DNA from 2 places in the Shewanella sp. AC34-MNA-CIBAN-0136 genome. Region 1 is predicted to be linked to the other one. Evidence: predicted binding sites of a transcription regulator. Region 1 holds the regulator's gene; the other holds the start of a gene.
What was found. Region 1 encodes MetJ, which represses methionine synthesis genes. Its sites were predicted from a motif close to TAGACGTCTAGACGTCTA; they were not measured.

Region 1 (16,981 bases):
ATAACATCAATGCCCATGTGGTTGAAATCAACACCACTGATTTAAGGCCCTTAAAACAAGCATTAATCAGTCACGTTGAAGTGACCTCTGCGGCGCAGTTAGGCCATAGATTACGGGTCTTGGTCAGCAAACAAGTGGCAGATCCTATCTCTTGGCTACTGCATCAGTGCCAACAGCATAATCGCCCCGTTAACCTGCAAGATATTCACTTGGTTAGCGCTAATCTTGAAGACGTGTTTGTCAGTCATACTGGACAGCGTGTTCCAGCCTCCCATGAAGCAACATAAGGGCTAACAACATGCTGAACAGTATTCGCCATAGCTACATGCGCATTCACGCCATTACCGCTAAAGAAGTTAAGCAGCTTATGCGCGATCGAATTACCTTTGCTATGGTGATAATGATCCCGCTGATCCAGCTGTTGTTATTCGGCTATGCCATCAATACTGATGTACGGGCAATACCAGTCGCTATTGTTGATCAAAGTGACTCAGCAGCAGGGCGCTGGATAGTCGAGGCGGTAAAAGTCACCCAGGTAGTGGAAGTCACATCCTATCTCACCACAGCCGAGCAAGCTCAGGCTGCTATTCGCCGTGGCGACATTAAAGCGGCATTAATTTTACCGCCTACGTTGAACGAAAAAATCGCTCGCAATGAACCGATTGGCCAATGGATAGTCGATGGTTCAGACACCATGATTGCTGGCGCGATAAAGCAACTGCGAAACCTATCGCTCAACGATATTGTACCGGAGCAAACCAGCAGCCAATCTCGGTTTGAAGTTAGCTTGTTTTATAATCCGGAGCAGCGATCAGCGGTAAATATTGTTCCAGGTTTAATCGCCGTCATTCTGACCATGACCATGGTACTGTTTACTTCATCAGCCATCGTTCGTGAGCGTGAACGCGGTAATCTTGAATTATTAATCACCACTCCGATTAAACCAATAGAACTAATGATTGGAAAAATATTGCCCTACATTGTCATCGGCTTAGTGCAAATGACCATTATTTTGGGCTTGGGCAATATTATTTTTGCAGTGCCCATCAATGGCGCTATCAGTCATTTATTATTAGGCACTTTACTGTTTATTACCGCGAGTCTGACATTAGGGTTAATCATTTCCACTATTGCAAAAACCCAGCTACAAGCCATGCAAATGACCATTTTTGTATTATTACCGACCATATTACTCTCTGGATTTATCACCCCATTAGAAGCCATGCCGACGGCAGCCAAATGGATTGCCGAAGCACTACCAGGGACCCATTTTATGCGGGTGATCCGAGCGATTGTGTTAAAAGGGGCGACGTTGGGTGAGTTAATTAGCGATGTGTTATGGCTAGTGGGTTTTACAGTCATTGGATTATGGATTGCAGCAATGCGATTCAGTAAACGATTAGATTAGCGCCTATTGCATGACTCCAATAGGCGCTAGAAAAATGGGTCTAGTTATAAGCTACGGTCGATGACATATGCCTCGCCGTTACACTCTAAATAAACAGCACAAGACGGGTAATTAACTTTGCCACATTGCTTCAACACAATGGCATTACCGCCTCGTTGAGTCACTTGTAATTTGAGTGACTTAGTCATTGAAGACAAACTTGGAAGATCATCTAACTTTTCAGGATCCGATGAATTTTCACAATATGACGTGGTCACATCGCCAAGAAACTGTGCTTTGAACCTAGACATTTCTGCTGAGGTGTAGGTATCAACTCCAGCTATTGTGGCATTGCCTAGCGCAATTGTACCCGCATTGGTTCGCAGTGACAGGTTAGAGCAACCCGACACAAATACCATACTCAAGATGGCGGCAACAGAGGCAGTAAAAAAAACGTGCTTCATAAAAAATCCTTTTAAAAAAGCATGTTTGTCAATGTACTGATAAACATGCTTAGCTATTATTATTGTTGAATTATATTGCTCGGTGCCATTATCCGGCGATTGCTGAATGATTTAGCCAAGCGATTCAGCCAAACAAATTATCCGAACAAATTATCCGAACAATGCACCTGCACTATTTACCCACACTATTTTACCCACACGATTTACTCACACTATGCTTTGGCTTTTAGTGCGCGTTGCTTGATAAAGTATTCACGGGTTAAGCCAAATACCACAGGGCTTAATAGCACTAACGCAATTAAGTTTGGAATCGCCATCATCGCATTCAACGTGTCGGCTAATAACCAAATAAACTCTAATGAGCTTACAGCACCCAAAGGCACAACCAAGGTCCAGATTAGACGAAATGGTTTTACGGCTTTATCGCCTAATAAGTATTGAATACATTTTTCACTGTAAAAACTCCAACCCAAAATAGTGGTAAAGGCAAACACAGCCAATGCGATGGCCACAATATAATTACCCATGGGCAAAGCATGTGAAAATGCAAGAGAGGTTAATGCAGCGCCGTTTTCGCCAGATGTCCACGCACCAGAAACCACAATCGCCAAGCCCGTTATTGAACATACAATGAGCGTGTCAATGAACGTCCCTAACATGGCCACTAAACCTTGTTTCACTGGGTTATTCGTTTGCGCCGCCGCATGGGCAATTGGCGCACTCCCTAACCCCGCTTCATTTGAAAATACACCACGTGCCACACCAAAACGAATCGCAGCCCATACCGCTGCACCCGCAAAACCACCTTGAGCTGCTACTGGGTTAAAGGCACTTTCAATAATCAACATAAAAGCAGCAGGTACTTCGTCTGCATATACAATCAATACCGCTAAACCTGCGGTAATATAAAATACCGTCATCAATGGCACTAACTTACCCGCCACTTCAGCAATACGTTTAATACCGCCCATGAGTACCGCACCCACTAGCACCATTAACACCACACCAGTAACCCAATTAGGTACACCAAAGTTACTGCTCATTGCATCAGCGACTGAGTTAGCTTGTACAGTATTACCAATACCAAAACCGGCAATAGATCCAAACAGAGCAAATGCAGTGCCTAACCAGGCCCATTTACTGCCTAAACCATTTTTGATGTAATACATCGGGCCGCCAACATGGTTACCGTTAGCATCTGTCTCACGATATTTTACCGCCAGCACAGCTTCCGAAAACTTAGTCGCCATACCCACGAGCGCCGTACACCACATCCAAAATAATGCCCCGGGTCCGCCAATAAAAATCGCCGTAGCCACACCAGCGATGTTACCCGTACCAATGGTGGCCGATAATGAAGTCATGAGAGCATTAAACGGACTGACATCACCTTTTTCACTTTCATCAGTAACCTGACGACCCGACCATAATAATTTAAAACCTCGATTCAGCTTTAAAATAGGCATAAATTTTAAGCCTATCGACAGAAACAGCCCTACTCCTAAAATCAAAATCAGCATGGGAACGCCCCATACTATACTGTTAATCATACTGACAAATTGCGTGACTGCTTCCATGTAAAAAACCTCATAATGAGTAATGACTTATGTCGAATATTATAATTATTAGATGTTTGGTTATTTTTATTATGGTTACGGTGGCCCAACTCCACTGCAACGATTGCATTTTTTAGATTACCCCGATTAAGTTAACCATGGCAAGCCACTGCATGAGCTAATGAATCATCTTCAAGATGATTCATTAGCTCATGCACATACAAATTATTTTTCGAGTACCACTTTCAATGACTCTAGACCTTGCTGTAAATCAGCACCTATCATGGTTTCAAAATCGATAAACAAAAACATTAAGTTAGTTGGATAAGCAAAATGGCCACTAAAACCCCAATCAACTTTAGTTTGATTAGCATTAACGGCTGTAGTGCTCATATAGGCAGGCTCGGTCGCTTCAAAGGGTGAAATAAACCGTAATTCAAAATCGATACGTTTACCTTCATCTATGGCAATAATTTCTTGCTCGCCAACACCTACATCTGGGTTTTCACTTGCCCAAGCAGACACAAAGCCTACTGTCGCATCGGTACCGCGGTAGGCTTTCACCATCTCGAGATCCATTTGCGCCCACTTACTAAAATTATCTTGGTTTTTTAGATGTTTAACGTAATCAAAAACCTCGGAGATCGGTTTATCTATGGTGATAGTACGAGTGACTGAATAGTCTTTTTGAACAAATAGGGCGACAACAAAAGGGATCGCTATAATAGTCGCGACAGCAACGAGAATTTTTCTAAGCATTATTATTATCCTCTAGTATACATAGCGTTATATGTCAGACTTTTTGGCTTAAGGGCCAACACGCAATCTCCTCAGTATACCGACTAACAGCAGGCTAACAATAAAAATTAACATTGGGTTAACAATGGCTTCTCATTAAACATCGTGTTGACGTCACACCAGCGGCTATTGCATGAAATGCGATCGCATGAGCAGAGGTCTGTCATAAATGACCAGAAAGGGTCTGCTTTATATCCACTGATCATTTAACGCAGTTCGATCGCTATCTATCTCACCCGTATTGACGACACCTCGAGGTTCGATAATCATGATCTTGCATTCTTTTTTCGCCATGGGTTTATGCTCAACCCCCTTAGGAATAACAAACATTTCCCCTGCCTGAAGCGTAATGTCCTGATCGCGAAAAGCGATCTGCAACGTTCCTTCCATTACAATAAACACTTCGTCAGTATCGGCATGTTCATGCCAAACAAACTCACCCTCGACTTTAACCAATTTAAATTGATAGTCATTCATTTCTGCAATTACACGAGGAGACCAATGCTGGTCGAACAAAGAGAACTTGTCATTGAAATTGATCACTTTCGTTGGCATAGAAACGCCCCTAATGAATGGTAATTATGATTATGGTTATAGTTATGGCTATAGTTATGGTTTGAGTTCTGGTTCTGGTGAATAAGTTTCAACGGGGTCTATGTTGAATTGTTGCACCAATTTAGTCATACATGACTGACAAACACATTGGCCATTAGGTAAATCAACCAAAGTAGATGCGGCTTTGTACTGCTCAATAATCAATGGCATGTCTAACGTTTGCTTAGCACACCAGCATGCATCAATGGCTAATCCTTGCTCCATCGCACAACCGTTAGCTTGCTGGCAAAGTGGGCACGATTGTGCTGCTGAAGTAAATAATGTCATTGCCCAGCCTATATGGTGATGATGATGACTGAATATACTGACATTTATCATCATGCTCAATAAGCGCTCTGCGTATTACATTTCTGAAAATGAATTAACAACCAATAAAAATACCCATTAAGCGTTAACTTAATGGGTATAACTGACAAAGATTAATGGTTTAGACTAAGCAAATATAATTACTTTATATTATTTTTAAGCGGGAAAACCGGATACGAAGCAGTGCCCAAAACAGGCTTGCCGGCAACGGATTGGCCATAATATCCTTGGTGCTTATGATAGATGGCTTGAGTCTTACTCACATCACCGTTAAAACGAGGATCTTGTGGCCGATCAAACGAATTAAGGTAAGCCGCTACATCCCAAGCTTGCTGAACCGTTAATTGCACGCTTTTGCCTAACGGCATATTTTCATAAATAAAGTCAGCAGCTGTATTTACCCTATGCATGCCTGCACCCCAATTATAGCTTTGAGCTCCCCATAATGGTGGTAATGCAGTAACACCAGCAATCACTTGTCCTTGGCCATCTTCACTATGACAAACTTGGCAATGTGCTTGATAAACTAGCTGACCACGTTCAGGAGAATAAGCCAGTTCAGGTTGAGGTGTTTTCGGATAGCCGCGCCCAGGAAGCTGGCTTAACACTGCAGTATCCAAATGTTTAGCAATAGCTGCTGGCATTGGGAAATCATCCCGTTTACCGCCTTTAACCAACTCCACATCAGACAACTCAGGCACTGGGCCTGCAACCTTGTATTGATCCATTAATCCGCTCATGCCCAACCAGTAAGAATAGGCCGATATTGCCACAAGTTCAGGAGAGTTTGCCGCCGGAGCTTTACCGTTCATTGAATAGGTAAAACAACCTTGTATACGCTCTTGAAAAGAGTTTACTTTATCGTTTTTCTTACGATAAGCAGGGTAAGCAAAGTATGCCGCCCATAAAGGCGACGAATTAGCTTGTCGTCCTGAATTCATATGGCAGTTAACACAATTGAGCTCATTGCCAACGTACTTGTCTCGTAGCTGTTGGGTGTTAACAAACAATTGATAACCTAACCGAACCTTGTCACCAAAATCCCCCTCGGGAATAGCAGTTAATGGTGCGGGTTGAAGATAAACAGCATCAACTTTTTTCTCCAGCGCAGGTAATGCAGCTTGGCGATCGGGTAGTGTCGTCGAAGACTCTGACGATTTTACCGCAGTAGGCTTAGCCGGAACTTCGGTCAATAATTCATCGGCCTGTAAAGGCAAGCTAAACAGAGCGCCAATGGTCAATAGCGATAATAATTTCATGGCCATGTCCTTATTTTATATTGGCAAAAAACTGAGATAACCCATCGATTTCGGCAGCCGTTAATTTCAGCGCAATATTGCCCATCATGTTATCAGCATCGCCTGTACGAGAGCCCTCTTGCCAGGCTAATAATTGGGTTTTAAGGTAACTGGCTTGCTGCCCCGCTAAACGAGGAAACTGCCCGCCACCCACGGCAGATGGACCATGGCAACTAACACATGCTGGAATGGTACGTGACCAGTCACCTTGAAAGGCTAATTTTTCGAACGGATCGCTAATACCAACCTTGTCACCGCGAAATTGGAGCGGAATGTCAGCAACAGGTTGCTGACTAAAATATTGCGCTACCACAGCAATATTGTCACCTTGCACCGTTGCAGCCATTGCTAACATGGTTGGATTTTGACGTTTACCTGCATGAAATAACGCAAGTTGATTGCTGATGTAATCGGCAGATAAGCCTGCTAAACGAGGGCCAATAATGTCGATACCTTGACCTTGTGCACCGTGGCAAGAAGTACATAGCTGAGCCGCAGCAGGAACCGGCAGTTGTGGGGAAGTTGTTTCTGCAGCTTCTGCGGTCATAACAGTTAGCATCGTTATGCCAGCCAATGCAGCGAGCTTGTAAAAGGATGTTTTCATCATCACACCTCTTTAGTCATTCGTTATTGGTTATTGGTTATTGTCTTACCACCATAGGCTAAATATATTCAAAAAAGAATACGGCAAACGTCGAATATTTAAACAAAAACCCCGTTAATGGAACCATTAACGGGGTTTTAATTGAGTGAATTTTACACTGTACTACTTTGGACGCACGCCTAATGTATGGCAAATGGCATACGTTAATTCTGCACGATTAAGGGTATAAAAATGGAAATCTTTAACACCTTCACGGGACAATACTTTCACCATATCAATAGCAACGTTGGCACCCACTAATTGACGTGTTGCAGGGTCGTCATCTAAACCTTCAAATTGACGATGTAACCAATGTGGAATGGCGACATTGGTCATGCCAGCAAAACGCTTAGTTTGTTTAAAGTTAGTCACAGGTAATATCCCTGGAATAATCTCAACATCTATACCAGCTGTAACGCAACGGTCGCGAAAACGTAAGTAGGATTCAACATCAAAGAAAAATTGAGTAATGGCGCGGTTAGCACCTGCATCAATCTTTTTCTTTAAGTTAATTAAATCGGCCTGCGCATTACGCGCATCAGGATGCACTTCAGGATACGCTGCTACCGAAATATCAAAGTCGGCCACTGAGCGCAGTAAACGCACTAAGTCATTGGCAAAGCGAGTTGGTTTTGGGCTACCGTCAGGTAAATCACCGCGCAATGCCACAATGTCTCTAATACCAGAATTCCAATAATGCTTTGCCAGCTCAACCAATTCTTCATCACTAGCATCAACCAAGGTTAAATGCGGCGCAGCGAGTAGATTGGTTTCTTTCTGGATACGTTCAATCACGCTATGAGTACGATCACGTACACCTGAATTGGCACCGTATGTTACTGATACAAATTTAGGGTTCAATGGTTCTAAACGACGAATAGAATTCCACAAAATATCTTCCATTGCTGGCGTTGATGGCGGAAAAAACTCAAAAGACACATTAATATCATTCAGCTCAGACAAGCTCTGATTTAACGACTGGGCATGTTGTGCATGATGAAAAGCCATAATGTATTCCTTTAACTTCTGTAACACTTAGGAGTCTATACCAATCAGCTTAAATGATTAACTTAACCTAAATCATTTGGCCGTTTGGACGTCTATATGTCCATATACTAGTTTAACTGCATACTAAGTCAAGCTAAAAAACCATCAATAAGCAATTTGTAATAATCACATTAACGCTAGGCCTAAATCATAGACAATATAAAACGGCTGAAAACAGCCGTTTGTTCATCTATCTGCAGGCTTTTTGTTCATCAGCCTGCAAACAGTGTCATTTGATAATGTTCAAATTATTTTTTAAAAAGTGCGCTAACACTTAGGTTCTAACAAAGTTAATAGCATTAGTGACTATATCTGGTGTTAATGTGCGGTAGACATGATGACTCTCTCACAATTATCGAGTGCATAACGTTTGGTTTTATTAGCAGTTGCTTTTATTTGCGAACTGGATCGACTTTTGTAAAACCTAACTGCCTAAATTTAGTTTATTGTGCTAAATTTAGAACTCACCGTTCTAATTTTAATCTTTTGTGAGGCAACCATGGCGCATCGTTGGCAAATTGCAATTTCTGCTGGTTTATTAGCAGCTGTTTGGGCTGGTCTTGCTGATGTATTTCATCTCGTGACATGGGTCGGCTTTCTGGGCTGCAGTACCTTTTTCGCTCAAACGGAAACTGGCGCTAAAGGCATGATGATGGCGATGATGACCAATCTTTCCGGTGTATTCTGGGGCTGGTTAATTATTGCAGGCAGCGGTGTTCTAGGTTCGCCAATGATCAGCTATGCATTAACAGGCATTGTCACCGCATTTATGTGCTTACAAGCCAGTAATAAAAACTTCGCCTTTATTCCCGGCACCTTTATCGGTTGTTGCATCACTTTTGCCTTAAATGCTGATCTAGCCGCTATCATTCCACCACTTATTATCGGCGCCGTACTCGGTTACAGCATGAGCCTACTCACAGGCCTATTAATAACGTTAACCGATAAAACAGCTGAATCATTAAAAGATGACGCAGTAGAAGAAGCCTAAGCACAGGCGACTTAGATTGTGTCGCCTTAAGAGTATTCGTTACCTGAGAATAAATAAAGATAACTAAAGACTGGGCCAATCTTTAAAGACTCGCAAAAATAGTATCCATAAACATCACTTCAAATTGGTCGAACTCTCGATCGGATATTCATATAATAAAAAGTTTAAGCCCTTCTATTATTGAGCTTTTTCAGCACTTAGAATAAGGACGCAGCTTTATGCTACCTATTCATTTTTATTATCTATTGTTCGTTTATGTCGAGGAGATGATTAAGCTTACATGGAACAGTCTCATTAGATTACTGATACCAAATGGTAATATTTAACGTCGCTGGCATAAATGACCCACCGCTTTGAGTTTGTTTAATTTCGGTGATTTCTATAGATGTTTGTGTGGATAACCATAAATTAATTTCGTCTTGTAAACCACAATCAGCTTGTTCTATCGGTTTCATCCAAAAGCTTAGTTTAGGTTTTAACACTTTAGTAAATACTTTGATTTTCATAATTATTTTGAACTCCATTTCAAGATGTGAACACTTGTCATCTAACATTTTAGTATTTATGCGTTGAGCGGTTTGCGGCAAATAAAGAAAAGAGCTGAATTTCAGCTCTCAAACATTCCCGAGATGACATAAAAAAAGACCATTAATAATGGTCTTTTTTAACAAAACTACTCTTGCAACAAGTCTTTGCAAATATGCACCAAATCCGACTGCACAGCCGCAGCAGTCACCTCACGCCCAGCCCCTGGACCGCGAATAATCAATGGATTACCTTGATAAAACGCACTGCGAATAACAAACACATTATCCCCTGGGGTTAAATTCGCATAAGGATGATTATTATCAACCCACTGCAAACCCACTTCAGCCTGTAACTTACCTTCGACTTTATCCAGCGAAGCCACATAACGTAGCACCTTGTTCTGTTCAGCTGCAGCGACATACTGCTGCAACAAATCATCGTCTAACTCACTGATGCGCGCTAAAAAATCTTCTAGTGACAACTCTGCTAAAGCTTGAGGCACTAATGAGTTAAGACTAATATCGTCTAGCTCTACCGCTAAACCTATCTCGCGAGCCAAGATTAACAACTTACGTTGCATATCGCGGCCAGATAAGTCATCGCGTGGATCCGGTTCAGTAATACCTAAACTGCGAGCATGCAGTACTAATTCTGAGAACGGCTTACTGCCATCATAATTTTCGAACAACCAACATAACGTGCCCGAGAAAATACCACCCACGGCTTCAATAGTGTCACCACTATTACGTAAGTCATTTAACGCATGTTGAATAGGTAAACCTGCGCCACAGCTGGCGTTATAGCGCCAAAATAAGCGGCGATTACTCAGCTGCTGCTTTAATTCACGATAAAATGGCAATGGCCCTGAGCCGGCTAATTTATTGGCACTTACCACATGAATACCACGGGCAAATAGCTCGGGATATTGTAAGGTTAAGGCGGCACTCGCACTGATATCTAAGGCGACAATTTCATCGCATGATAACTGCGCTAATTGATCAAACAGTTGATCATAATCCCATTCAATACCTTGCTGTTGATAATCTTGTTGCCATTGTTCAAGGTTAATTCCGTCGTTAGAAATTAACGCTTTTTTCGAACCAACTAAACCAACTAACTCAACAGAGGCTTCGAGTTCATGATCTAATGCTGGACTGGCGCGTTTAAACAAATCAATCCACGCCTCACCAATGTTACCCACTCCCAGCAATAACACTCCAATACGCATTCTTGGTCCAGCACAACGACGATGTACTTTTTGGGTCAATAAACTCACTTGAGCTTGCGGGACTAAAGTGACCAAACTTAATGCATCTTGATAAATCGGTTTGGCATCACGACTGAGTAGTCGGGCAAAACTGCGTCTAAAGTGATGAGCATCGGCACTGACTAATGCCACTAGGCCTAAGTCAGTTTGGGCACTCAATTCTTCAATCAAAAATTCACTGCTGTATTGAGTGAGCAAAGCTTGCACTTGTTTTTGGCTTTCAAGCGTTAACGCCAACTCAAACTTATGTTGTGCTAGCGACCAATAAGCTAACGGTGTGATACCTGCTTTTTCTAAAATAGCCAACAATGGTTCAATATCTGCGTTCATTTTAAAACTAAACAACACCACTTCATTTAAGTTAGTGACCACAGGCGCACTCGCTGATGAACTCAGTGGCGCGATTAAAGTAAAGTCAGTGTGTGAAGCATAGCTTGAGCGTACCGCTAAACTCACTTCAGTATTAAACAGTGGCTGTAAGGTACGAGAATGCAGTACAGGAGAGCCCAGGCGCGCTAGGCGATCGGCTTCTGCGAGTGACATACTCTTGAGTAATTTAGCATCATTAATTTTATTCGGGTCGGCGTTAAATACCCCTTCAACGTCGGTCCAAATGGTCACACGTTCAATGTCAGCTAAGCTGGCAATTAAGGTGGCACTAAAATCAGAACCATTGCGACCCAGCAATAAGGTATCGCCGTGGCGGTTAGCGCATATAAAGCCGGTGATCACTAAACGCTCTTGCGGGTGCAAGGCTAATAAGGCTTGTACCTTGTCACGAGACTCAGCCACTAAAATATTGGGTACGGCACCTTCATCGGCTACCAAAATAGAGCACGCATCGACATGAGTCGCAGCTACGCCCATTTCTCTTAACAAAGCGGCCATTAAGCGCGCCGACCAACGTTCACCAAAACTCACCACTTGGTTTAATTGGTAATCGTTACGTTGCTCTAAAGATAATAAGCTGACTAACTGAGATTTGTCGGTAGACAAACGTTCGCGTAAATCACGCGCTTGCTCGTTTGATAATAATTGTTCAATTAACGTCTGCTGGTAACTGATCAGAATTTGCAGCTCTTCTTGCCACAACTGACCGCTGTCACGCAGGCTCAATAATTTGTATAAGAAGTTAGTCGTTTTTCCGGCGGCGGATACCACAACTAAATCATCACTCTGACCATGCGTAAGTAGAATATGTGCAACACGGCGATAGCAATCTGCATCCGCTAAACTTGAACCACCAAACTTATGTAAATGACTTCGCGTCATTACTGACTCCTTAAACAACTACGACTTTTGTTGCGACTGCTAGACTTCTATTTTGAAACCAATAGTGTTGCAAGTGCATGTTTTGCTATTTTACCCAATTTGGTCGAAACCACAGCTAACTTAAACTCGAATTAAGCTGATTTTATCGCGGCAACAGCTGCTAGGCCTGCTTGAATATCGGCCAAGAGGTCATCTGCATCTTCAATACCGACAGATAGTCTCAATAAAGTCTCTTTAATACCAGCCTCTTGCCTTGCTTGTGGGTCCATTGCTCGATGGGTCATAGTGGCCGGAACGGCGACTAAACTTTCCACCCCGCCTAAACTTTCGGCAACACTAAACAACGACAGCGCCTTTAAAAATGCCACTACTTCCGCTTCGCCGCCGATTAACTCAAAACTTAACATAGCACCAAAGCCTTGTTGTTGTTTTGCCGCAATTTCGTGACCTGGATGGTCTTTTAAACCCGGATAATACACCTTGGCCACCACATCACTGGCGCTGAGTAACTCAACAATCTTTTGTGCATTACGTTGATGCTCACGAATTCGTACCGCTAAAGTACGTAAGCCTCGCAAGGTTAAATAACTGTCAAATGCTGAACCCGTAAGCCCAAGAGTATTTGACCACCAATGTAACAACTCACCCACTTGAGGATCTTTAGCCACTACAGCCCCACCGACCACATCGCTATGACCATTGATGTATTTGGTGGTTGAGTGAATCACAATGTCTGCACCTAATAATAATGGCTGCTGTAATATTGGTGATAAAAAGGTGTTATCGACTGTCACTAGCGCGCCAACGTCATGGCAAGCGATACTAATGGCATTAATGTCTACCACCCGCAATAAAGGATTCGATGGCGTTTCTAACCACACCATTTTCGGTTTTTGAGCTATCGCTTTGCTCAGCGCTTGCGCATCAGTTTGATCAACAACCAATAACTTAAATTGGCCTTTTTTGGCCAAATTAGTAAATAAGCGGTAACTGCCACCATAACAATCGTGCGGCACAACCAATAAATCCTCTGGGCCAAGTAAGCTAGTCACCAATGTAATCGCCGCCATGCCGGTACATGTCACCACGCCGGTAGCACCTTGCTCGAGTTTGGCGAGTGCGTCACCTAAAATACATCGAGTAGGATTACCCGAACGACTGTAATCAAACTCGCGCGGATTATTGTGGCCATCGAATGAATAATTGGTCGATAAATAAATCGGTGGCACGATAGCACCATGTTGTGTGTCTGTTTCAATACCTTGGCGAACGGCCAATGTGGCGTTTTGATGCTTAGTCATGGTAACTCCTAAAATTTCACAAACACACAAAGAGATGTCTAGACGTCCAAATTTACCTAAGAGATCCCCATCCGTCAACTTAAATAGACGTTTAGACGTCTAAACATCAAGAAATCTATTTGCAATCGGGATTAAATAGTAGCAATAATTTGACTAGAGATTGTAACGGTTTAAAATCTGCAGCGTATTTATCGTTAAGGGTAAGTTAATGACTGAGTGGAATGGCGAATATATCAGCCCATATGCCGAGCACGGCAAAAAAAATGAACAAGTAAAAAAAATTACGGTTTCTATCCCTTTAAAAGTATTAAAAGTACTGACGGATGAGCGGACGCGTCGCCAGATAAATAATCTGCGCCATGCAACTAACAGTGAACTGCTATGCGAAGCATTTTTGCATGCGTACACAGGTCAACCATTACCTTATGACGGTGATCTATCAAAAGATCAGCCTGATAGCATTCCAAGTGAAGCGAAAAAGTTAATGGATGATATGGGTATCGAGTGGGAAGAGCTCGAATAATTCACTGATTAGTCAATACCTCACAGACTTTGAAACGACCCTAATAAGAAGTCGTCATGTTTTTAAAGAGAACTTATGATGTCATTTATCGATCCAACGACCTTGATACTGGCATCGATTATCGTGTTTTTTGGCGCGCTAACCCAAAGCTTAATTGGCTTTGGGTTAGCCGTTGTTGCAAGCCCGCTGCTGTATATTGTTAATCCTCAATTAGTTCCTGTTCCTATTATTGTTATGGGCTTTGCCATTTCTGCAATGACCTTATTTAGAGAACGCGGTCATCTACAATTTAATGGTTTGCAATATGCCTTACTCGGGCGGATCCCTGGGGGGTTTTTAGGCGCTGGATTATTGCTGTTTGCCCCACAAGCCATACTAGGCTTAGTGATTGCAGGCATTGTGTTTATTGCTGTTATTCTTAGCATCTTTCGCTTTACCGCCCCTATTAATCGCCTCAGTTTATTTATCGCTGGGGTATTTTCAGGCATATTTGGCAATATCGCTGCTATCGGTGGTCCACCAATGGCCATTTTGCTTGCAGGCCAAGACCCAGGTCAGTTTAGAGCGGCATTATCTGCCTTTTTCGTGTTTAGCTCATTAATTGCCTTAGCTATTCTAACCATCGTCGGCTTAGTTGAAGTGAAGCATTTATGGCTATCACTGCTATTATTGCCTTCAGTCGTTGCTGGTTATCTTGTCTCAGGTAGATTAATTGGCCGCGTTGATAAAGATAAAACCCGCATAGTCACCTTAGTGTTATGTAGTATTAGTGCCACTGTGTTAGTGATTATGTCGACCAACACGTTAATGAGCTAATCAGCTAATCAGCTATTCTGTACCTGTAAACAAAACCAGCCATCAATGGGCTTGTTCGCTAATAATGATTAAAATCTTCCCCTTCTATTTATCAAGCAGTCTATTTCTCACCTAAAAACGCCATCAATAAGTATCAAAAAAACCACTTTTATCTCCTCTAGCAAAATCCTCATCTTGGCGCAATAGATCCACATCACACTAGTTCATTAGATTTCTTTCAATTAACTTTTTTTCAATTAGATTTTTCTCATGGATATGATCTACTTCAAATTAACACTACTCACTTTTAGGTAACATTGTTTACAGCAAATAAATAATTAAATGCTGTTAATGCACAACCCTAATAAGCCCGACAGAGGACAAAATGATGAACACTTACATTAAAGTTGGTATCGCAGTTGCTATGGCATTATCACTTGGCACCCAAGTGATGGCCGCAGATGGTGGTAATCCTAAAAAAGGTAAGCACCTGTACAAAAAAGAATGTAAAGCCTGCCACAGCGCTAACAGTGAAGGTCCTGAATTAACCCCAATGACCAAAACCATGAGCCAATGGGATCGTTTCTTTACTCGTGATAAGCACAAAGCTAAACCTGCCGTTTTTGAAGCCTTATCAGAAAAAGACATAAAAGATATTCAACAGTTTTTATATGACCACGCCGCCGATTCAGACCAACCAGCTACTTGCGGCTAAATCATCAATGCTGAGTATCTTTTCGTTCTAAACGAAACATCAGCCAATAAACCAAACGAAAAAACTGTGAGGCTTAGCCTCAGGGATCCTGACACAAAAAATTTGCCAAATTGACCTTGTTATTTGGCAAATAAAGGGGAGAAAGACCATGAGAACTCTCATCTCAATATTAGTGGCTAACGCGCTCTTTATGAGCGGCGCAAGCCTAGCAGCAGATACCGATGCACAAAAGATTGCCGATCTTAAACAACAACTGGCTACTATTAATGAAGATCTTGATTACTTAAATTCACGAGTTGACAAAACCGAGCGTCACACAGCCTTAGACAGAATAGCCATTACGGGTGATTTTAGAACCAAAGCACATTCATTACATTATCAAAACGTCACTTGGAACCCAGCCATGAACGTTAACTTTTCTGACTTTGGCGCTAAAGCCATGTCAGGAGTATTTGGCGATCCAAACAGTGCTACCTCACCGTTAGGCCAAATGATGATGGCAAACCCTGATTTAGCCAGCGCGTTTCAAAGCGGTATGCTGCAAGGCGTTATGCCAATGCTGTTGGGCCAAAAAACCCAACAGGACATTGATAACGATATATTTTACACCACGCGCTTACGCCTAAACATTGACGCTAAAGTGTGGGATAACGTCAGCTTTGCAGGACGTTTAACCATGTTTAAGAGCTGGGGAGACTCTGCTGGAGTTAAAGTATTCGACTCATGGAACTCATTCACCATGGACGGCACCAGTAGCGGTAGCACCAGTGGTGATGAGTTAAAAGTAGAGCGCGCCTATTTTAATTGGAAAGACATTAATGGTAGTGGCACTTACCTTTCTATTGGACGTCGCCCTTCAACGTACGGTCCACCAAATCATTATCGTGAAAATGAACTCAGAGGCGGCACGCCATCAGGTCACTTAGTCAATTTCAACTTCGATGGTCTTACCTTAGGTTACAACTTGGGTGATATCACCGGTATTGAAGGTCAAACAGTGCGTTTTTGCTATGGCCAAGGCTTTGAATCACAGTACGGCAATGGCGAATTGTTTGGTGACATCATCACTAAAGATACCCACCTCGGCGGGTTTAATATCGACGTGATTAATGACGGTAACCATTTCTTACAGTTCACTTTATTCGGTGCTAAAGATGTCAATGATGGCTTTACGGGCACCATGGCATTCCCTACTCAACTGGCGGGTATCTTTGCCCCAACCATGTATCAAGACATGCAAAAATTCGACAACTTTAACTTCGTCACCCGCGTACAACCAAGCGGTGTCATTGGTGATATGTACTTAGGTGGCCTAGGTTATGCCTATGAAACCGATGACGACCTGAAAATGTTTGCCTCATTAGGATGGACTCGTGCTGAACCCAACGGCAATGCTGGTTTGTTCGGTGGCATGTTAAGCGATGCAGTATTTGAAGCAGAGTTGAACAGCACTGGTACTGAAATCATTATGGTGC
Region 2 (16,981 bases), on a different contig from region 1:
CATAAGATCGGTGAAGTACATGATGGTGAATCAACCACAGACTTCATGGAACAGGAAGCTGAGCGCGGTATTACCATTCAGTCTGCAGCGGTAAGCTGTTTCTGGAAAGATCACCGTTTTAACGTTATTGACACTCCTGGCCACGTTGACTTTACAGTTGAAGTTTATCGTTCGCTAAAAGTGCTTGACGGCGGTATCGGTGTATTCTGTGGTTCAGGCGGCGTTGAGCCTCAGTCAGAAACAAACTGGCGTTATGCTAACGATTCTGAAGTTGCGCGTATCATCTTCGTAAACAAGTTAGACCGTATGGGTGCTGACTTCTTACGTGTTGTTAAGCAAACTAAAGACGTATTAGCGGCTAACCCATTGGTTATGGTTTTACCAATCGGTATCGAAGACGAATTCTGTGGTGTTGTTGACCTACTAACTCGTGAAGCTCACATTTGGGATGATACTGGTTTACCAGAAAACTTCGAAATTAAGCCTGTACCAGCTGACATGGTTGACATCGTTGAAGAATACCGTGAATTGCTGATCGAAACTGCTCTTGAGCAAGACGATGCTTTATTAGAAGCTTACATGGAAGGTGTTCAACCATCTATTGAAGACGTTAAGCGTTGTATCCGTGCGGGTACTCGTACAATGGCTGTGTTCCCAACATACTGTGGTTCAGCATTCAAAAACAAAGGTATGCAGTTATTGCTAGATGCCGTTGTTGATTATTTACCTGATCCAGTTGAAGTTGATCCACAACCTCTAACTGACGAAGAAGGTAACGAAAATGGCGAATTCGCAATCGTTGATGTTGATGCACCTTTTAAAGCATTAGCGTTCAAGATTATGGATGACCGTTTTGGTGCGTTAACTTTCGTACGTATCTACTCTGGCCGTTTGAAGAAGGGTGACACCATCCTTAACTCATTCACTGGCAAAACAGAACGTATTGGCCGTATGGTTGAGATGCAAGCTAACGAACGTAACGAACTTGAATCAGCACAAGCTGGTGACATTATCGCTATCGTTGGTATGAAGAACGTGCAAACTGGTCACACTTTATGTGATCCTAAGCACCCTTGTACACTAGAAGCCATGGTATTCCCTGAGCCAGTTATCTCTATCTCTGTTACGCCAAAAGATAAAGGCGGTTCTGAGAAAATGGGTATCGCTATCGGTAAAATGATTGCAGAAGATCCATCTTTCCGTGTAGAGACTGACATTGATTCTGGTGAAACCATCCTTAAAGGTATGGGTGAACTTCACTTAGACATTAAGGTTGATATTCTTAAGCGTACTTACGGCGTTGACCTAATTGTAGGCGAGCCTCAAGTTGCTTACCGTGAAACTATCACTAAAGAAATTGAAGATAGCTACACGCACAAGAAACAGTCTGGTGGTTCTGGTCAGTTTGGTAAAATTGACTACACTATTCGCCCTGGCGAGCAAAATACTGGTTTCACTTTCACTTCTAAAGTGGTTGGTGGTAACGTACCTAAAGAATTCTGGCCTGCTGTTGAGAAAGGTTTCAAGAGCATGATGAACACAGGTACTATCGCAGGTTTCCCTGTGTTAGACGTTGAACTTGTGCTTCAAGACGGTGCTTTCCACGCAGTTGACTCGTCAGCTATCGCGTTCGAAATCGCTGCTAAAGGTGCTTTCCGTCAATCTATGCCTAAAGCCGGTGCACAACTTCTTGAGCCTATCATGAACGTTGACGTATTCAGCCCAGATGACAACGTTGGTGACGTAATTGGTGACCTTAACCGTCGTCGCGGTATGATCAAAGATCAAAACGCTGGTGTTACAGGTGTTCGTATTAAAGCTGACGTACCGTTATCAGAAATGTTCGGTTATATCGGTTCACTACGTACAATGACTTCAGGCCGTGGTCAATTCTCTATGGAATTTGCTCATTACAGCCCTTGTCCAAACAGCGTTTCTGAGAAAGTTGTTGCTCAAGTTAAAGAACGTAAGGCTGCTGAAGCTAAGAAGTAATTCTAGTTTCGACTTGCCCATAAAAACCGTTGCCTAGGCAGCGGTTTTTTTATGTCTTTTTTATGTGATTTCTACGATATTAAATGGTTATGACACAGTATTATATTATTCATGACTGTTTCTGCTGAGCGTTAATAGCGCTTGGGCTGGTGGGGTTAACGGTAGGTTCTCTCGCCATATTAATGCCAGATCCCAGGTCATTGCCGGTTGCATAGGTTTAAATACCAGTTTGCTATTGGTTAACCGTTGGCAAATGGGTTCGGGTAAAATCGCGACGCCTAAGTTAGCTTCAACCATTGCGGCTAAAAAGTCCCACTGACCTGTTCGAAAGGCGATGTTAAGGTGTACGCCAACTTTACGGCTTAAATAATTAATTAACTTTGCTAATGAAAAGTCTTCGTTGTAAAGAATGAAGGGATAAGATTCAAAGTCTTGCCAGCGTATGTCAGCATTGTTAGCAAGTGGGTGGCCTTCTGGTAAGCAAGCCAGTAAGGGATATTTAGTCAGAAGTTGACTTGCTAACTCTGTTTTATGCGTTGTCGGAAGTGCAGTAAAGGCTATATCTAGACTGTTGCTCAATAGTGCTTGCTCGCAACCAAATCCGCCATACTCGTACATCTGTAATTCGATTCCGGGATATTTTCGTCGATAATCGGTCAGCAAAGGAGTGATTAAACTACTCATCATAGGGCAGACACCAAGTCGTAACCGTCCTGACTTCAAGCCACTGAGGTTGTTAATACCTTCTTGTAGTCGATGCCAATGGCCTAAAATTTCCCGTGCACTTTGCTCAAACAATTGTCCTGCTTGGGTTAATTCTACTGTTTGATTATTCCTGATAAGTAATTGCTCACCAATGTTGTCTTCTAAACGTTGAATGGTTTTTGTCAGTGTCGGTTGGGTCATAAAACATTTTTGTGCCGCCCGGGTAAAGTTTTTGGTTTCAACTATGGTGAGAAAGGTCTGTAAGGTCTTGATTGGGATGTTCATGCTTAAATGGAATCCTCTCTATGGTAATTATTCATTTTACCTATGAACCCTAAACGATTACTTTGAACTCGTTAACAAAAACGGAGCAATGGTTATGAAGTCAACATCAAGTTTATGGGTCGGTGCATTATGGCAAGCGGCGATGCCTGTGAAGCATGAGATACAATCACCTAATACGTCACAAACATCAGCAGAACCGAGTTCGCCAGTTACACAGCAGACATCTAAACCAACAAACCCAGCCTAGGCTGGGTTTTGTTTTTAGCCCTTTTGTTGTTCGGACTTGTACCGTTTTAACACTGACACTGATAAAAAAATGCCACTTCGATTGAAGTGGCATTGCTCAAATTGAGGAATGGGGGGGAATTTATATCTTCACTAATTACTTTGTCGTAAATGTGTTTTCCACTAACTCCTGTTTATTATCTGCTTGTGCAACATGGCACTGTACGCAGAAGTAGTTCATGCCATTTAATGTGCCTTTGTCATCTATAACGTGTGACTTCGCCACTGGCGTTGCTTTCATTCTTTTTGCTTTATCCCAGCTATGGCATGTTAGACAGCCATTTTTGTCTGTAGTGATGCTATAGCTATCTTTGTGAGGGATTAACGGCGGTTGTTCTGCAAAGCTGCGCGCGATAGCTTTTCCTCTTGTAGGGTAGGTGGCGATAGCATCAGCAGGTGAGTTGTCGGTTATGGCGACGTTACCTACACGAGACTCTACTTTTACAGGAGTATTGTCTGCTACGGCTTGTTGTCCAGAATATGCGCTAAGGCTTAATAGTATGGCCACGACGCTAAGTAATTTTTTCATTTTCATCTCCGTTACATCCTAATGAATGTAGAAATCGAGTGTCGCAGCTGTCATGGTGTAATAATCCAGTGACAGCTGCAGCAATTAATATAAAAGCAGTATTAGGCTTTAAATATTTTTACTGGACACTTTTTGAAATCAGTTTCTTTTGATAATGGGTCAGTTGCATCCAAAAGCAGCTTGTTGACTAATTGTTTAGCGTCGAAGAATGGCATAAAGACCACCCCTCTAGGTGGCTTGTTGCGACCTTTGGTTTCCACTCGGGTGTTGATTTCTCCACGTGGTGATGCCACGGTAACCTCGTCCCCTTGGGCTAACCCACGTGCTTTAGCGTCAGCAGGATGCATAAAGACTTGAGCACTTGGCATTGCTTTATGCAATTCAGGTACGCGAGCGGTCATTGACCCTGTGTGCCAATGTTCCAGTACTCGTCCTGTTGACATCCACAGATCAAATTCTTCATTAGGCTCTTCTGCAGCGGGTTCATAAGGCAGTGCAAATATGACGGCTTTACCATCTGGTTTACCGTAAAAATTGAAGCCTTCACCTGCTTTGACATAAGGGTCACTGCCTTCAACGAAGCGGCGGGTAGTTTCTTTACCATTAACGACAGGCCAGCGTAATCCTCGCGTTTGATGGTAAGTGTCAAAGTCTGCTAAATCGTGTGCATGGCCGCGACCAAATTGAGCATATTCTTCGAAAATACCTTTCTGCAGGTAAAAACCAAAGTGTTCGTTTTCATCGTTATAAGCACCTTTACAATCGCTGGTAGGGAACTTATTGATTACGCCGTTAGCAAATAACACTTCATATAACGTTTTATCGGCTAGCTCAGGTTGTTTAGCGATTAATTCAGCAGGCCAGACTTCACTCACTTTAAAACGTTTAGAAAATTCAACTAACTGCCATAAATCAGACTTAGACCCTTCAGGTGTTGGAACAAGCTGATGCCAGAAATGGGTACGGCGTTCCGCGTTACCATAAGAGCCTTCTTTTTCAACCCACATTGCGGTTGGAAGAATTAAGTCTGCGGCCATTGCCGTAATAGTTGGGTAAGGATCCGAGACCACAATAAAGTTTTCTGGATTACGGAAACCTGGATAAACTTCATCATTGATATTAGGACCAGCCTGCATATTGTTAGTACACATAGTCCAATAACAGTTTAATTTACCATCTTTAAGCATACGGCTTTGCAGTACGGCATGGTATCCAGGTTTGGCTGGAATAGTGCCGGCAGGGACTTGCCAAAGTTTTTCAGTAATTTCACGATGTTTATCATTGTTCACCACCATGTCAGCAGGTAAACGATGTGAGAATGTGCCTACTTCACGAGCAGTACCACAAGCTGAAGGTTGGCCCGTCAACGAAAATGGGCTGTTGCCTGGAGTGGCTATTTTACCGGTGAGTAAGTGGATGTTGTAGAGCATGTTATTTGCCCACACACCACGAGTATGCTGGTTTATACCCATGGTCCATAAACTCATCACTTTGATGTTAGGGTCGGCGTAAGCTTTTGCCATAATTTCAAGTTTGTCAGCCGGTACGCCGCTCATTTTAGCTGCGTATTCTACAGTGTAAGTGCTAACAAATTTTGCATACTCGTCAAAGCTAATCGGTTTGGCATCACCGCTACCTGGGTTTTTAGCTTTCTTTTCCAATGGATGTTCAGGGCGCAAGCCATAACCAATGTCAGTGGTACCTAGGGCAAATTTAGTGTGCTTGCTAACAAAGTCTTTGTTTACTGCTTTGTTTTGAATAATGTAATTGGCAATATAATTTAAGATGACTAAGTCTGTTTGAGGCTTAAACACCATGGCATTATCTGCTAAGTCAAAGCTACGGTTCTCGTAAGTAGAGAGTACGTGTACGCGGGCATCTTTATGGCTTAAGCGACGGTCTGTTAAACGCGCCCATAAGATGGGATGCATTTCTGCCATGTTGGCGCCCCACAATACAAAGTGGTCAGCGGCTTCTAAGTCATCATAACAACCCATGGGTTCATCAATACCAAAGGTACGCATAAAGCCACCCACAGCTGATGCCATACAATGGCGTGCATTAGGATCGATATTGTTGGTCAGAAAACCAGCTTTATGAAGCTTAGATGCGGCGTAGCCTTCCCAAATGGTCCATTGACCAGAACCAAACATCCCTACAGAAGTTGGGCCTTTTTTGGCTATGCTGGCTTTCCATTTTTCGGCCATGGTATCAAAGGCAACGTCCCAACTTACTGGCGTAAAATCACCTTCTTTATCATATTTTCCATCTTTCATTCTGAGTAATGGCGAGGTTAATCGGTCCTTGCCATACATGATTTTAGATAAGAAATAACCTTTAATACAATTTAAGCCTTTGTTAACAGGGCTTTCAGGGTCGCCTTGAGTGGCAACAATTTTACCATTTCGAGTACCCACTAAAACACTACAACCTACACCGCAAAAGCGACATGGGGCTTTATCCCATTTTATTTCACTTTTACCTTCTGCAGCTTGAACGATATTAATTGGAATAGCGATACCCACGGCCGACGCTGCTGCGGCAGCGGCGTTGGCTTTTAAAAACTCGCGACGACTGATGCTCATGGTGTTCCTCACTCTTAGAATGTTGTACTTGGTACGTGATAGTCATTGGAGGTGACGTGATAGAGTGAGTCTAGACCTTACTAATAACATGGGTATACCTCAGAATGGGTATAGTGGTTAATAGTTGTGCAAGGTCACATTTTTCAGCGTGATGTAAATCTCATTTTAACAATTAGGTAAATGCTGTTTTAGAGATTGCTTGTAAAGCGTATTGTGCTTGAGATGCAGATTATTTGCGGATTAAAAGCCCATTGGTGCTCTGTTGCTAACATGGTACCAAGGAATGGGGAATTGAGATTTTGAGAGGTATGATCTTTGTAGGTAGGCCAAGGCTTGCTTATCTTCGAGAGCGCATTCCACTCGAATGGTAAACAAGCCTAGTAACCCGTAAGTTCCATATAACCTTGACCTTGGTGGCTGCCTTTAATCGTAATGGGGCCTTCCCAATATGAGGTTGATACTGGCATGTCGCTGTTGGGGTTAACGGCTTGAGTTGTGACGTCGATGGCTTCACTGTTAATGTTAATTCGCCATGCAATAGGATGATTGCCTAATGCCGTTTGTTGCCACTGAGTGGGTTGCATATCGATATCATTAGGGTTGTCTCGGCTATTAATATTGTGACCACTACCATCAGCGAACATCCTTCTAGCACTGTAAAAATGTGCTTGGTCATTTTCGCCGCGCAGTCTAAATGCCATTAACGTTGAGTTGTCGTCTAAACGCAGTGAAAACCAATCCCAACCTTGCTGGGCCTTGGTTAAAAATTGTGAACTCCATTCGCGGTCAAGCCAAGCTTTACCGCTGACTTTTTCAGTAACACCATGACGGGTAACTAGACCCGTTACATCAATAAAGGGTTGGCTGTAATAATAAGATGCCACGCTTTGGTCTGCACTTTTGCTGCTATAACCTTTATCGCCTTGTAATTGCAGAGGTTGCTGACTGTTTAGCTGTAATTGATAACTAAACTTATCACTAGCGACATTTAATGTGGCCGGAAACAGACTGTCAGACTGACTTAACCATTGCCAGTTTTGTAAATGTACTTCAAATGGTTGTGGTTTAACGCTTGCAAGTTGTGGGTGGCCTCGTGACCATTTTTCGGCCATTAAATGTTCAGTATTTGTGGTTACCGCGGCATGTGCCATGTAAAGCTGATTGGTCACCCAATTATTCGTTGTTGTCGCTTGAGGGCTTACTGGTGGTGTCATTCCGATACGAAATTGAGTCCATTGCACGCCTACATCTTCACCTGCAGCGGTGGTCAAGTTTGCGGTTAAATACCACCACTCAATTTTAAAGTCATCGTGAGCTAAGTGGTCTTGCGGAAAGAGTAAGGTTTTACCTTGAATTACTTCGCTATAACCTTCAGCAGAAGCTGACGACATACTGCTAATGGTAGACTGTTTTACTGCAACATTTTGCTGAGGAGAGCAAGCCACTAGCAATGCGCTAAGAGGAAAGACAATGACCATCAACCATTGCTTCTGCACTCTGTAGCTAACAGTTTTGAACGCGACGTTGAGTACGCTCTTGAAAGTGAAAGAGGTCATAGTGCTTCCTGTTGCAAGCTGGATATCAAGGGTTTTCTGGTTTGCCAATACAAAGGTAAACACACTGCAAGTAAACAACTGACTACAGCAATGATCACCACTTGAGCATATGCCGCCCAATCCCACACCATGGCGATGCTCCAGCCAAATGCTTGTAACGTGACTTTATGAATTAATAAATAACCCAGTAACGCGCCTGTCGGTAACGCGACCAAGCAGGTTAATAACACGATAAATAGCATTTGCACTAACACCATCATCCGTAATTGATTACGACTAACACCTAGAGCATACAAGCGGGCTAATGGTGCTTGCCTCGCTTGCGTTAGCATCATACAGGCACTGAATAAGCCAATGGCAGCTACGAGTAAGGTTAAGCTATTAAGCACTACAGTGATTGAGAATGTTTTATTAAATATGTTAATCGCTTCAGTCTTAATTCGCTGCTGGCTGTACATGTAAGCAGAAGACAGATTGATTTGCTGGCTAATATTGTCTTGTAGTGGAGTAATATCACCTTGATAAGACACGGCTAGGCTAATGGGTTTGGCGGGTAATTGAGATTGCTGCCATAAGGACTGAGTAATAATCGCTTCGCCTTGGGGATTACCGTAATCGTAATAAATTCCGCCAATGTTCAAGCTAGCTTGACCAAGTTGCGATAGCTGAACTTTATCGCCTATATTGAGTTGGTATTTTATCGATAATGGTTCACTTATCATCAGGCTTTCACCTGCTGTGAATGTTGTCCAAAAGTCATCGGCTGTGGTTTTAAATACAGTTGTTTCGGTTAAAGACAAATGGTCACGACTGACAAGGTGGATAGCAACCTGTGTTTGCGGCGTTTCAATTCGATTAAGGTTGCTGTCGACAGTCCATTGCTCATAAATCGCTTCAACCTTGGGATCTTGTTCCAATAATATCGTTAATGTATCGATTTGGTTTGGATTGGGTCTAATGTATAAGTCTGCATGCAAACGGGCATCGAGCCATTTTTTTAAGGTGATTTCAAAACTGCCCACTAAGGTGTTCATGGCAATATTGGCACACAAAGCTAGCAGCATTGCCATCATCGCAAGCGCGAGAGGAGCAATAATCTCTTTGGTTTCGGCAATCACGTATTGCCACAGTCCTTTAGGCATAAATGGACTGAGTAAGTTAACTCCCCAATGTAAAAATTGAGGTAACAATAACGGAATCGCAACCGAGAGAATACCCAGTAATACTAGGCTATGGCGATACTGTTCGGTAAAGGCGAAGGCGATAGTACACACTAAGATTAGCAATGCTGCGATGATAAATTGTCGCCAATGAATAATGCCGAATTGTTGGCTTTGTGGTTGTTTTTGAGCCCCTTGCGCAAGTGGGGTGTTAATCAGGTTTATCAGCATGGGAATACAAGCAGCAAATGCCGCTGACAAGGTTAATATGAGTGCTTGTGCAAACCATTGCCATTGCCAGTTTCCGGGTAATAATTTGGCGCCATAAAGCTGTTCAAGAGTGATGGCGACCATAGGTTGTAGCCATTGCGATAATTGCAGTCCGACAATAAAACCTAATACACAGCCAATAAACACTAAACAGACTATTTCAATGCTTAGGGCAAGCATGATGGTGCGCCTATCGAGCCCTTGCTGCATGATTTGCACCAGCAATTTTTGACGCTTCATTAAGCTATAACGAACCCCGTTGTAGGCAATAAATAAGCCGACAACAAAGGCCAACATGCTCATGGCATCAAGATTAAGATGAAAGCTGGCAGTGAGGGCGGTAAGCGATTCGCCTTCACTCGTTTGGGTGGTGAAATTTAGCTTACTGGTATCAATACCTGCTTGGGTTAGGGTGTTCGTTAATCGAGCTATCAGTTGCTCATCTGTTTCTGATTCGTTTGCGGCTGAGATATTTGCATTTGAAGAGGGTGAATCAAATACGGCAACGTAACTTAACTTACCCTGCATATTCAGCAAGGGTTGAGCGAGTGAGATATCGGCCAAAATTGCCGAACCAAGCCCCCACGAATCATCAATGGCAACGAGTTCAACAGCCGTGTCGTTCAGTATTATGCGGTCAGTGTTATTGGTCACTTTATTCATACGTTCGCGCTGGCTTGCCGACATTAGCACTTTGGGTTTGCCTGCCAGTAATTCTGCTAGCGGAATATGCGTCGCTGTTATCGATGAGCTAGCACCTGATTTTTGCTGTTGCATGTTGCTGGTCATAGCGGCAACTACATCACTACTATTAACCCGCCATAATCGGCCTTGTTCATCGGTTGCGATGCCTTCAATGCTGGCAATGGTATTGAATCCTGCATTGGCTAATGCAAAATAAACTGCCTCATCAATACTGCTTTCTGTACGGTGGCTAATCGATAAGCGAGCTTGTTGGCTCATTAGTTCGGATACATTGCCATAGCTTTGTTTGGCGTTTTCGTTGGTGGCGTATACGCCAATCAGTAACGTTACCGCGAGCATGATGCCCAGTAAAATAGCACTGGCTTGCAGGGGGGCATGACGATAATGGCTGGCAAACAGGTGCAAGCATAACCTTAAGCGCTTAATTGAGAATAAGTATGATGAAGAGTTAGTTGTCATTGGCTTACCCTTGCAATGTTATGTCAGCAGGGTTAATCACAATCTGTTGATTTTCGACGTGCCAGCGATGCTGCATAAATGCGGCACATTGTTCGCTGTGAGTCACCATTAAAATACAACAGTTGGCTTGTTGAGCGAGTTCGGTAAGTAGTTGCATGACTTGTAATCCGGCGTGTTGATCAAGATTACCTGTCGGTTCGTCGGCTAATATGAGTTGTGGTTTGTGAGCTAATGCCCGCGCGATAGCCACTCGCTGTTGTTGTCCACCGGATAAGTTTTCAACGTTGCGGTCTAACAATGGCGTTAATCCTAGCTGGTGGCAAAGTTCATCACACCAAGGGCTCCATGCTAACTGATTTAGCGCCAGTGAAAATTGAATGTTGTCGCGCACATTTAATGGTGTGAGTAAGTTAAATTGTTGGAATATAACCCCGAGCGACTGACGTCGATATTGGCTCCATTGCTTATCTTGCCACTTTGTCACCGATCGCATGTTATCAGCCTGACGGATTAACATGTCACCGTTGTCTATGGTTTCAAAGCCACCAATGATATTCAGTAAGGTACTTTTACCGCTGCCGCTAGGCCCGGTTAATGCGATAGTTTGACCTTGCTGCAAAGTCAGGTTGACGTGATTAAGCACCGAATGAAATGACTCGCCATCGCGGAACCCTTTACTAATATTTTCTAAGGTGACGATAGTAGTCATAGTCGCTCCATAACGAATTAGCTTAATTGAAGTTCTGAATAAACAGAGTAATATTATCAATAATATACGTGATATAGATCATTAATGTTCAAAAAATAAAAAAGCGAGCCAATGGCTCGCTTAATGAAGATACAACATCAATTAATTAAGCATCTGCTAAAGAATATGGCAACTCGATAATAGTTAGCTGTGAGCTTTCATCTCCGGTAATACGAAGTTGAGCGTTGTTTTCGGTATCATTTGGCAACACCGCGGTAAGCAGTACCTTGTCACCATATTGGACGCATTCAATGATATTGCCACCACGACGGAAGCCGCCTTCAAGGGCAATTTCTAATTGAGTGTCAGTGCTGATGGTTTGCTTGGTAGTACCAGACAAAATATACAATGCACGTTTATTGCCACCGCGATATTTCATCCTGGCAATGGTTTCCTGGCCCATGTAACAGCCTTTGGTAAAGCTAATGCCATTAATGGCTTGCAGGTTGCACATTTGCGCAACGTACTGGCCGGAATGAGCGGCATCTATGTTTGGATAACCGGCTTTAATTTCCAATGCTTGCCATGCACTTGCAGCAAACAATGTTTGTCCCGATTGGCTGATAATGTTTTGTGCTGCTGCATTGTTAATAATGGCAATAAAACGTTCACCATCACGAATAATCACACCTTGCTCAACAAGGTTAAGTGGTTGCGATACATCGCCAAAATGTTCAGTTGCAAAGGCTTGTGCTTTTGGGCCAGCAATACCCATTATTTGATAATCATTGCTGACATCGGCGAGTTCGGCTTTACTGAATACAGCGTATTTTTGTAACTGAGGTAAATCCAAGCTTAAAGTACTTTTTGGCAGTAACATGAATAAGCTATCGCCGATTGAAAACCCACGGAAACTGGCGAGCATTTTACCTTTAGGGTCGCAATGAGCACCCCATTTCCACTCGTTTGTGCCAAGGGAGGTAATATCTGTGGTGACTTGGCCATGAATGAAACTGCGCCCTTGCTCACCAGTGATTTCGATTAACCCCATATGCGTCAAACTTGATAACATTAATTCAGGAGACGTGGCGATAAAATCCCAATCTGGTTGGTTTACTGAAATGGTCATAACTATCCCTAACGTGTGAATAAGACGGTATGGTTGGAGTGTAACGGATTAATAGAATGCTCAACAGGGGGCTATGGTTTTAAAGCCAATAAAAAAGCTACCTTGTGCACAAGGTAGCTTTTTTAGGAAGACAATTAACTCAAGTTAATTGCTTATAAAAGTCAGTTTAAAACAATACCCGCGCACGGATAGTGCCTTCAATAGATTTTAATTCAACCAATGCTTCTTCTGCTTGATCAGAATCGACTTCCATTACCACGTAACCAATTTCAGCAGTGGTTTGTAAGTACTGAGCAGCAATGTTAATGCCTTTTTCAGAAAACGCTTGGTTAATTTTAATCAATACACCAGGACGGTTTTGATGAATGTGCAATAAGCGTGAGGTACCGCTATGTTGCGCTAAAGACACTTCAGGGAAATTGACCGCAGACAGTGTAGAACCGTTATCTGAGTATTTCACCAGTTTGCCAGCCACTTCTACGCCGATATTTTCCTGTGCTTCAGCAGTACTACCACCAATATGCGGTGTGAGTAATACATTGTCTAAGCCACGCAGTGGAGAGATGAATTCATCATCATTCGACTTAGGTTCTACCGGGAATACGTCAATCGCAGCACCCGCAAGATGTTCTGACTTCAGGGCATCGGCTAAGTCTTCGATATCAACAACAGTTCCGCGAGAGGCATTGATAAAGAAACTGCCTTGACGCATTTGAGCAAATTCAGCTTTAGCGAACATGTCTTTAGTTTGCGGTGTTTCTGGTACATGCAGGCTAACAACGTCTGCTTGGGCCAATAACTTGTCCATAGAGTGAACTTGAGAGGCATTGCCTAACGGTAACTTATCTTCAATATCAAAGAAAATCACTCTCATGCCCAAGGTTTCAGCCAAAATACCCAGTTGAGTACCAATATGGCCATAACCAATCACACCTAAGGTTTTACCACGGACTTCAACACTGCCATTAGCACTCTTCAACCAACCGCCACGATGTGACATGGCATTGCGCTGTGGAATGCCACGCATCAGCATGATGATTTCACCAATCACCAATTCAGCAACACTGCGGGTGTTGGAGAAAGGGGCGTTGAAAACAGGAATACCCAGTTTCTCGGCCGTGGCTAAATCGACTTGGTTGGTGCCAATACAAAAACAACCAATCGCAACCAACTTTTCTGCACGGTGCAATACTTCCGCAGTAAGCTGGGTGCGGGAGCGTAATCCAACAAAGTGAGCATCTTTAATTGATGCAATCAAAGCCTCTTCGCCTAACGAGGCTTTATGGTATTCAATGTTGGTATAACCTGCACGTTCTAGTACATCGACCGCAGTTTGGTGGACGCCCTCCAACAGCAGGATTTTGATCTTATCCTTGTCAAGCGAGTGTTTCGCCATGATATGGGTACCCTCTTATCATTAAATGGTGCTTAAGCTAATGGTTATACTAATGCTTATACTAATAGTTATGATATAAATGCGGACTTCCGGCGCATTATCAAAGTAGCACTTTTTTAAGCGCTTGTAGAGGGCTAGATGGCTAAAGTTTATATTCTAATTTGAGAACAATATCTCATGGAGAGAATTAAGATGAAGAGTAAGGTTATATGGATAGGGATTTATCTATTAGTACTGTTGTGGTCAGTTAGCGCACCTAAAGATATGTTCACTTGGTGGTTAGAAGCTATACCTGCGTTAATCGCATTACCTATTTTATTTTTTAGTCGTAAAAGCTTTCCTCTGACTACGTTAGCTTATGCACTTATTTTAGTGCATTGCTGTGTGTTATTTGTCGGTGCACGTTATACCTATGCTGAAGTGCCGTTATTTGACTGGCTAGCGCAAGTGATGGGCGGCGAGCGCAATAATTACGATAAAGTCGGCCATTTTGCTCAGGGTTTTATTCCGGTAATATTAGCTCGCGAAATATTTATTCGTAAACATGTCATGCAAATAGGTGCTTGGTGTCAGTTTTTAGCAGTATGTTTTGTGTTGGCGTTTTCAGCTTTTTACGAATTAGTTGAATGGTGGGTTGCCATTGCTACCGGTGAAAATGCCGAGGCATTTTTAGGCACTCAAGGATATGTTTGGGATACTCAATCTGACATGTTTCTAGCATTAATTGGTGGGGTATGTGGCTTACTGTTGTTATCGTCTCTTCATAATAAACAAATAGCGACCAAAATGGCGCTTAACCAGCAGTCTTTATCATAAGGCTCACTTAACTTATTTAGTTAGCTTATTTTGTCATAAAATGAGTAAATTTGGCTGCTAGCATTGATGAGAGATTGATGATGTTGAGCGAATTGAAAGTATGAGCTTATCAGTCTTGGGTTAGTGATAAAGTCTACGCAAAGTCAGTCAAATTTACTATTCATACTTTAGACTTACATAATAGTCATATCAACTAACAAATTTTTACTATGCTTGCTGTATAGGAAGGTTTTTTATTATAAGAATCGTGATTGATAATGACCGACTTAACCTAATAGCCACTTTTTTGGTGAGTCGATTTATCTCGTAACGCGATTAACGAATGAAGAAAGAACATGCTCTAATATAACGACAAAAAGTAAACTATCTGCTCAGCCTAGTTTTGAAGGCTAGTAAACGTATTTCATTTACGTATAGTATATAGCCTCAGGATGTGCTCAAGGTATGTTGAGCAATAATGTACTTTTCAGGGAGAAGAGTGATGAGTTCAAATATTGATGAGTTGGTGTTTTTGCACCAAATCGCAGCACCTTGCCATTTAGCTATTTTGGCAGAATCTATCGGGTTGAAAACTCGAATTGTAAAACATGCGGCTGAGCTTGAGTTAGAAAAAAAATCCAACAACTTTTATCTTGTTTCACAAAAAGGTGCGGCCTTAGACAGTAAGGGCATCCCGTTACTGGTATCGCGTTTAGTGGAGCATGTCCCTGTAGCATTGTACCAAGTTGAACGTGGATCACTTGATCAAGAGTCAGCATTACTCTTAGGCGTACGGGGTTTGTTATACAGTGATCAACGCATGGACTTAATGCTGACGGGTCTGCGTAAAATGGTTTCTGATGAATTGTGGTACGACCGTCCACTGATTAGTAAGATTTTTAGACGTTTAGTCCAGCAACTCGATACCAACGTTGAAATCCCTGCCGATACCGTGGCCATCCTCCAAAGATTAACCAGTCGAGAAAGAACCATTATTCAGCTTGTTTCTAGCGGTGCGCGTAATAAAGAAATTGCCCAGCGTTTGTGTATTAGTGAACATACTGTAAAAGCGCATATCTCATCTATTTTCCGTAAAACGGAATCGCGTAACCGAGTTGAGTTATTGCGTTGGGCACAGACCTACCAAAGCCATTGCGAATTAGTGAGTTAACGTACATATAGATTTAGTGAATAACTATAAAAGGAGCTTAGGCTCCTTTTTAATGGGTTAATGTTATTGATCGCGTTTTTCTTTCAAAAAGGTAAGCTAATCAGTACACTGAGTTTTCTAATAATAATAATGATGGATATTAAGAATGAGTATTTGGTTTAACATTGTCACTTTAGAAGATTGTGCTCGCTTAGATGCAGGGATGCAGGGAAAGGGCACCTTAATGCAAACATTGGGCATTAAAATTACTGAAATCGGCGACGATTATATGGTTGCCACTATGCCAGCTAATCCAGCCGTACATAATCCATTAGGGATTGTTCATGGTGGTGCGAACGTCGCACTAGCGGAAACCGTTGCCAGCTATGCCGCCAACTTTGTGGTCGACTTTACCCGTTATTATTGTGTTGGCCAAGAAATCAACGCAAATCATTTGAAAGCATCACGTAATGGTGAATTAACGGCAACGGCTAAACCTGTGCATTTAGGTAAACGCAGTTCGGTTTGGGAAGTCCTTATTCGTAACAGTGCGGGTGAACTTTGTTGTATTTCACGAATGACGGCAGCGGTTGTAGAGCGATAAGCTATTATAGATACTATAAATCGATAGGTCTTATAATCATCGATAGGTCAAGGTTTTAACCTTGTTAATAGTGTATTTTTTTTATAAGGTGCTTTGCTTATTTAGTCTATCAAGTGTGCCAATAAGTGCGTTAAGCAATAACGTTTTTTCACTGACTCACGTTAGCTTAATGTTGTTACTCGCTTGCATTGGTGTAGGCATATTAATATAAGGAAAATCCATGGACAGTATTAACATCTGGGAATGGGTAGGATATTTAGCCTCTGTCGTTGTGGCTATTTCGCTGATGATGTCAGACATTAAAAAACTACGCTGGTGGAACTTAATTGGTGCAGGGTTGTTTGTGGCTTATGGCCTCGCGATTGATGCGATCCCTGTGGCGCTGGTTAACTTTTTTATTGTATTAATTGATCTCTATTATTTAGTGAAGTTATACCGTGAGCCTACTCCACCCACTGAATAGTCACATTGTGTCTCGATAAAGCCAAATAATCAGTTTGGCTTTTTTATTGCCTGCATTTTAGTTTTAATCTGTTTTTCCTATCCTTAATAAATTTCATAATCGTTTTTTTAGTTTGTAATAATCTATTTTAATCGTTTTATGTAATTATGAAGTGCTTCTATTATGTGTCCATCGAATGATGAGTTGAGTGAGGAAAATCATCATGGCAACAGTTTATGACTTAAT

Region 2: a site for MetJ is predicted at 13,872-13,889, ahead of serA (phosphoglycerate dehydrogenase). Genes of this name have one in related genera too.

What each region holds. Positions count from the first base shown of each region.
Region 1 covers NZ_JBEOPJ010000010.1:91,871-108,851, reverse strand. The annotation lists gene AAEY94_RS11855 (ABC transporter ATP-binding protein) at 1-287, shown strand, start outside; gene AAEY94_RS11850 (ABC transporter permease) at 299-1,408, shown strand; gene AAEY94_RS11845 (hypothetical protein) at 1,453-1,851, opposite strand; gene AAEY94_RS11840 (alanine/glycine:cation symporter family protein) at 2,064-3,428, opposite strand; gene AAEY94_RS11835 (SRPBCC family protein) at 3,633-4,166, opposite strand; gene AAEY94_RS11830 (cupin domain-containing protein) at 4,395-4,760, opposite strand; gene AAEY94_RS11825 (cysteine-rich CWC family protein) at 4,815-5,087, opposite strand; gene AAEY94_RS11820 (c-type cytochrome) at 5,267-6,385, opposite strand; gene AAEY94_RS11815 (c-type cytochrome) at 6,396-6,983, opposite strand; gene metF (methylenetetrahydrofolate reductase) at 7,191-8,075, opposite strand; gene AAEY94_RS11805 (DUF1097 domain-containing protein) at 8,614-9,105, shown strand; gene AAEY94_RS11800 (hypothetical protein) at 9,405-9,611, opposite strand; gene AAEY94_RS11795 (bifunctional aspartate kinase/homoserine dehydrogenase II) at 9,779-12,172, opposite strand; gene metB (cystathionine gamma-synthase) at 12,304-13,473, opposite strand; gene metJ (met regulon transcriptional regulator MetJ) at 13,682-13,996, shown strand; gene AAEY94_RS11780 (sulfite exporter TauE/SafE family protein) at 14,072-14,812, shown strand; gene AAEY94_RS11775 (c-type cytochrome) at 15,177-15,506, shown strand; gene AAEY94_RS11770 (DUF3373 domain-containing protein) at 15,655-16,981, shown strand, end outside.
Region 2 covers NZ_JBEOPJ010000002.1:193,209-210,189, reverse strand. The annotation lists gene fusA (elongation factor G) at 1-1,992, shown strand, start outside; gene AAEY94_RS02625 (LysR family transcriptional regulator) at 2,098-2,982, opposite strand; gene AAEY94_RS02620 (hypothetical protein) at 3,077-3,229, shown strand; gene AAEY94_RS02615 (nitrate reductase cytochrome c-type subunit) at 3,365-3,796, opposite strand; gene napA (nitrate reductase catalytic subunit NapA) at 3,898-6,381, opposite strand; gene AAEY94_RS02605 (lipocalin-like domain-containing protein) at 6,759-7,937, opposite strand; gene AAEY94_RS02600 (ABC transporter permease) at 7,934-10,531, opposite strand; gene AAEY94_RS02595 (ABC transporter ATP-binding protein) at 10,536-11,240, opposite strand; gene ygfZ (tRNA-modifying protein YgfZ) at 11,386-12,348, opposite strand; gene serA (phosphoglycerate dehydrogenase) at 12,515-13,744, opposite strand; gene AAEY94_RS02580 (DUF2238 domain-containing protein) at 13,937-14,560, shown strand; gene AAEY94_RS02575 (helix-turn-helix transcriptional regulator) at 15,042-15,710, shown strand; gene AAEY94_RS02570 (PaaI family thioesterase) at 15,856-16,293, shown strand; gene AAEY94_RS02565 (YgjV family protein) at 16,514-16,756, shown strand.